2 regions of the Mesorhizobium sp. ORM8.1 genome follow, and region 1 is predicted to be linked to the other one. Evidence: predicted binding sites of a transcription regulator. Region 1 holds the regulator's gene; the other holds the start of a gene.
What was found. The regulator HrcA, encoded in region 1, represses chaperone genes, less so after heat shock. The targets are predictions, from matches to a motif close to GTTAGCACTCNCNNNNNGNGAGTGCTAAC.
Positions count from the first base shown of each region.

Region 2: groES (co-chaperone GroES) is a predicted target of HrcA. The motif match lies at 1,449-1,477, and genes of this name have one in related genera.

Region 1 is NZ_CM132600.1:3,943,445-3,946,465, forward strand. Features, by position in the region: gene ACVDG8_RS19755 (PQQ-dependent sugar dehydrogenase) at 1-1,150, opposite strand, end outside; gene ACVDG8_RS19760 (hypothetical protein) at 1,242-1,439, opposite strand; gene hrcA (heat-inducible transcriptional repressor HrcA) at 1,474-2,571, opposite strand; partial or broken gene rph (ribonuclease PH) at 2,743-3,021, shown strand, end outside.
Region 2 is NZ_CM132600.1:2,648,705-2,651,725, forward strand. Features, by position in the region: gene ACVDG8_RS13520 (YggS family pyridoxal phosphate-dependent enzyme) at 1-798, shown strand, start outside; partial or broken gene ACVDG8_RS13525 (alpha-hydroxy-acid oxidizing protein) at 876-1,369, shown strand; gene groES (co-chaperone GroES) at 1,560-1,856, shown strand; gene groL (chaperonin GroEL) at 1,919-3,021, shown strand, end outside.

The DNA of each region.
Region 1 (3,021 bases):
AACCGGTGCGGACGCCGCGATTCCAAGAACCGTGCAGCGCGACGAAGGCGTCGCCCTTGTATTCGGCCGGGAAATTGCCGCCGTCATAGAAGACGATGTTGAGCGGCGCGGAATGGGCCTGGATCAGCACGTCCGGGACGGTGACCTTGCCGGCGAGATCGGGCCGGGCGTCCTTGTGGCGCGGATCCTCGTTGGAGCCGATATAGTACCAGGGCCAGCCGTAGAAGGCGCCGTCCTTGACGGTCGTGGCGTATTCGAAAGGTATGTTGTCGCCGAGCTCGTCACGTTCGTTGACGACGCACCAGAGCGCGCCGGTGGTTGGCTGCACGGTCATGCCGGCGCAGTTGCGCAGGCCGGTGGCGACAACCCTGCGGTTCTTGCCGCCGGGGTCGCAGGCGAGCACATCGGCCCGGCCCTCTTCGGAACCCCAGGCAGCACCCAGCGGCTCGGACTTCGCCCATTTGCCGAGACCGCCCTTCGGCCTGGCGCTCATATCCTCGGCGACGTTGGAACCGGAGCCGACCGACAGATAGAGCGTCTTGCCGTCCGGCGAGAAGGCGACGTCGCGGGTCCAGTGGTGCTTGGCCGGGATATCTGCGACCACGGTCTGCGGCTTGCCGGATGCTTCAAGATCGCCGTCGCGATAGGCAAAGCGCACGACGCTGTTGCTGTTGGCGACATAGACCCATTGCGGCTTGTCGCCCGGCGGATAAAAGGCGATGCCGTAAGGCCGGGTGAGGCCCTTGGCGAAGACCGCTTCCTCGGCGGGCTTGGCGCTACCCTCGGCGAGGCGATAGACGCGGATCTGGTTGGCCCGACTGTCGGCGACGAAGAGGTCGCCATTCGGCGCCACGCGCACGACGCGCGGGTTGTCAATGCCGGACGCAATGAGCTCGGCCGAAAAGCCGGGCGGCAAGATCGGCTTGGCTCCTTCCGGGCGATCGGTGACATCGCTGCCGCTAGACGCGGTGTCCGTGACATACGGCTTCTGCAGGTCCTCCGGCTTGATGAGGCGCCGCACGCCCGGGCGATCACTCTTCCAGTTGCCGAAGGCCTTTTCGCCGGTGAGCAGCGGCTGATCGGCCTGCTGCGCGAAGGCGCTGGTGGCGAGAAGCAGGGCAAGGCTGGCGAGGATGGCGGTCCTCAACATGCTGTCCTCCGTCGTGGCAGTCGGAAGCCACCTAACATCCGATATTGGTTCGGCATTCCCAAAAAGAAAGCGCAAGCAAGTGGATGTGGGTTCAGCTCTCTTCGACATCCAGATCATCGTCGAGCCGCTTTTCCAACGCCACCAGATCATCCGGCAGCGGCAGGCCCATGGCCCGCAACTCACGGAGCTTTTCGCGCAGCTGCTCCTGGATCTCGTGCTCGTCCGCGGGCTGGTTGACCATTTCCTCGAGCAGCAGGCTGATCTGGGCCTTAAACGATTCCAACGCCATCGCACACCTCCTTGCGGGATCCCCGCTTCCGGACCTATCTCAGCATTCGAGAGATCAGCTGGGCAGTATAGTCGACCATCGGCACGATGCGGGCATAATTCAGCCGCGTCGGACCGATGACGCCTAGCGCGCCGATGACGCGGGCATCCTTGTCGCGATAGGGCGCGACGACCAGGGATGAGCCTGATAGCGAAAACAGCTTGTTCTCCGAACCGATGAAGATGCGCACGCCGGGGCCTTCCTCGGCAAGGTCGAGCAGCTGCAGCAAGCCGTCCTGCGTTTCCAGATCCTCGAACAGATGACGTAGCAATTCGAGATCGGCCTGGGCCGTGACGTTTTCGAGGAGGTTGGCGCGGCCGCGCACGATGAGGCGCGCCGGCAGGCCGCTGTCGGCGCCCGCCCATACCGCAAGGCCTTTCTCGACCAGATCCTGCGACAGCGTATCGAGCGCCGCCCTGGTCTCGTCCTTGATGCGGGCGATCTCGATGCGCGCCTCGGCCAAAGTGCGGCCGCGGATGTGGGCGTTGAGGAAATTGGATGCTTCATGCAGTTGCGAGACGGTTATGCCGGCCGGCAGATCGACGACGCGGTTCTCGACATCGCCGTTTTGCGACACCATGACCGCAAGCGCCTTGGTGGGTTCGAGCTGGATGAATTCGATATGCTTCAGCGCCACCTCGTTCTTGGACGCAAGCACGAGGCCGGCGCCGCGCGACATGCCGGAGAGCATCTGGCTGGCTTCGGTCAGCATGTGCTCCAGCGTCGCGCCGGAGCCTGAGGCGCGCACCTGCGCCTCGATGGTACGGCGTTCTTCGTCGGAAAGATCGCCAAGCTCCATGAAGGCATCGACGAAGAAACGCAGGCCGGTCTGGGTCGGCAGGCGGCCGGCCGAAATATGCGGCGCGTAGATGAGGCCAAGATGCTCGAGGTCGCTCATCACGTTGCGGATGGTGGCCGGCGACAGCGAAGAGGGCATGATGCGCGACAGGCTGCGCGAGCCGACCGGCTCGCCGTCGCGCAGATAAGAATCGACAATCCGCCGGAAGATGTCGCGCGAACGCATGTCGAGCGACTGAAGCACAGGCGACTGCAACCCGGGGACTTGCGACGTCGGATCGACTGGTTTGTTCATTCCGGCGAAAAACCTCCTATAGAAGGATATAGACTTAAGCCAGCATGGCGCAACCCGGCGGTTTTCCTTTGCGTCGCCCTTACCCTTGCGACCTTCTTTTCCTTTGCGGGCCGCGCCGCATGCGTCTACAAGCCGGCCACGATTCCGAAAAACGAGAAGAAAGCAGGCCGAATGCGCCCCTCCAAACGCCAAGCCGACGAAATGCGCGCCATCTCCTTCGAGCGCGGCGTCTCCAAGCATGCCGAGGGCTCCTGCCTGGTGAAATTCGGCGACACGCATGTGTTGTGCACGGCGAGCCTGGAGGAAAAGGTACCGGCCTGGATGCGCAATTCCGGCAAGGGCTGGGTGACTGCGGAATACGGCATGCTGCCGCGCTCGACCGGCGAGCGCATGCGGCGCGAAGCCTCCGCCGGCAAGCAGGGCGGCCGCACGCTGGAGATCCAGCGGCTG
Region 2 (3,021 bases), 1.3 Mb from region 1:
GGCACGAACAATCCGCCGCTTTCGCCCGAGGACGTCGAACGCTTCGGGCCTAATCCCCTTACCCGCTTCCGCACCAATCTGGCGTCGGTTGAAGAGCGCATCACGCTTGCTTGCGCACGGGCCGGGCGCGACCGAGCCTCCGTGCGTTTGCTGCCGATCACCAAGACGGTGCCGACCCAAATCCTGCGATACGCCTTCGAGGTCGGCATCAGCACCTTCGGCGAAAACAAAATCCAGGAGGCAATGTCAAAGTGCGAGGCGCTTCACGATCTCGCCATCGACTGGAGCATCGTCGGACATCTGCAGACCAACAAGGCCAAATATCTGACCCGCTTCGCGCGTGAGTTTCATGCGCTCGACAGCCTCCAGCTCGCCGACCTTCTGAACACGCGGCTGGAGCGCGAAGATCGCTTCCTCGACGTCTATGTGCAGGTCAACACGTCTGGCGAGGACAGCAAGTTCGGCCTCCATCCGAACGCAGTGCTGCCCTTCGTGGAGAGGCTCGATCAGCTTCCCCGTCTCCGGCCATGCGGGTTAATGACACTTGCGCTGTTTTCCTCCGACATGGCCAAGGTGCGGCCTTGCTTCATTCTGCTGCGCCGGCTGCGGGACGAAGCCGTGAAGCACAACGCCGCGCTGACCGGGCTCTCCATGGGCATGACCGGAGACTTCGAGGAAGCCATCGAGGAAGGCGCCACTGTCGTGCGCGTCGGTCAGGCCATCTTCGGCAAGCGGCCGACGCCTGACGGCCACTACTGGCCGGGTTTCGCTCCCACCGACCAAGGAATTGAACCATGATTTTCGCAAACGGTCCGTCTGCTCTTCCGATAATTCCCGCCGGTCGTTCCGGCCGGCCAGATTTACGCGTTGAGAAAACTGGTCAGGCTCGACCACTAGCCTCTGCGCTCGTCGATGCGGCCGTGGCGGTGATCGATGCCGCCGGCGCCGGCGGCACCGGTTGGGCCGCGGTGGAGGGCGAGCGCGGCCGCGATCGCGCCGACGTGCAGTAGCGATGGCGTTCGCGGATTGGGGAATTCCGACCCTGGCCAGCGTCCAGGCAGCACGTCGGGCGCTGCCAACAGTGAAGCTGATCGCTTCGGGCGGCATTCGCAACGGTGTCGACGTGGCGAAGGCCATCCGTATGGGCGCCGGCACTGCCGGGCAGGCGGCCGGCGTGCTGCCCGCGGCGATCGTGTGTGCCGAGGCGGCTGTCGCGCATTTCGAGATCGGCGTCCGCCAATTGGCCGTCGCCTGCTTCTGCACCGGCTCGGCTGACCTTGCAGCGCTTAGTCAGGCGCGCTTGTTTTCCTTGGTATCTCCGGCCGGTTGGTGCCAGCTTCGCCTCACGTGCCGTGGTCGCCTTGCCTGAGAGCTTGATGAAACTTTTGCTCGTTCGCCTGCCCTATTTCGCCTTGACTATCTCCGGCTTACCCCTTAATCCTCCCGTTGTTAGCACTCACTCGTGGTGAGTGCTAACAACGGGTCCGGCAAAGCCGGGCTTTGCAGTTTGTCCGGCGTGGCCGGACGGTGTTTCTCACCGCTCTCATCGAGGAAAAAACATGGCACAGTCGAATTTCCGGCCGCTTCATGACCGCGTGGTCGTTCGCCGGGTCGAATCCGAATCCAAGACCGCCGGCGGGATCATCATCCCGGATACGGCAAAGGAAAAGCCGCAGGAAGGCGAGATCATCGCCGTCGGCTCCGGCGCTCGCGACGAAGCTGGCAAGCTGGTCCCGCTGGACGTCAAGGCCGGCGACCGCATCCTGTTCGGCAAGTGGTCGGGCACCGAAGTCAAGCTCAATGGCGAAGACCTTCTGATCATGAAGGAATCCGACATCATGGGCATCATCGGCTGATATCAGGCCTCACCGTCAACTGAATTTCGGGCTTACCCCAAGCCCCTGCCAGGAGCTAAAAAATGGCTGCCAAAGACGTAAAATTCTCCCGTGATGCCCGCGAGCGCATGCTGCGCGGTGTCAACATCCTCGCCGACGCGGTGAAGGTCACGCTCGGCCCCAAGGGCCGCAACGTCGTCATCGACAAGTCGTTCGGCGCCCCGCGCATCACCAAGGACGGCGTCACCGTCGCCAAGGAAATCGAGCTTGAAGACAAGTTCGAGAACATGGGCGCGCAGATGGTCCGCGAAGTCGCTTCGAAGACCAACGACATCGCCGGCGACGGCACCACGACCGCGACCGTTCTGGCGCAGTCGATCGTCCAGGAAGGCCACAAGGCGGTTGCCGCCGGCATGAACCCGATGGACCTGAAGCGCGGCATCGATCTGGCCGTGACCGAAGTCGTCGCGGCGCTCGGCAATGCTGCCAAGAAGATCAAGACCTCGGAGGAAGTCGCCCAGGTCGGCACGATTGCGGGTAATGGCGACGAGTCGGTCGGCAAGATGATCGCCGAAGCGATGCAGAAGGTCGGCAACGAAGGCGTCATCACGGTTGAAGAAGCCAAGACCGCCGAGACCGAGCTGGAAGTCGTCGAAGGCATGCAGTTCGACCGCGGCTACCTCTCGCCCTACTTTGTCACCAACGCCGACAAGATGGTTGCCGAACTCGAGGACGTCTACATCCTGCTCCACGAGAAGAAGCTCTCCAACCTGCAGGCGATGCTGCCGGTTCTCGAAGCCGTCGTGCAGACCTCCAAGCCGCTGCTCATCATCTCGGAAGACGTCGAAGGCGAGGCCCTGGCCACGCTCGTCGTCAACAAGCTGCGTGGCGGCCTGAAGATCGCCGCCGTCAAGGCTCCGGGCTTCGGCGATCGCCGCAAGGCCATGCTGGAAGACATCGCCATCCTCACCGGTGGCCAGGTCATCTCGGAAGACCTCGGCATCAAGCTCGAGAACGTCGGCCTCAACATGCTCGGCCGCGCCAAGAAGGTGTCGATCTCCAAGGAGAACACCACCATCGTCGACGGCGCCGGCAAGAAGGCCGAGATCCAGGGCCGCGTTGCCCAGATCAAGCAGCAGATCGAGGAGACCACTTCGGACTACGACAAGGAGAAGCTGCAGGAACG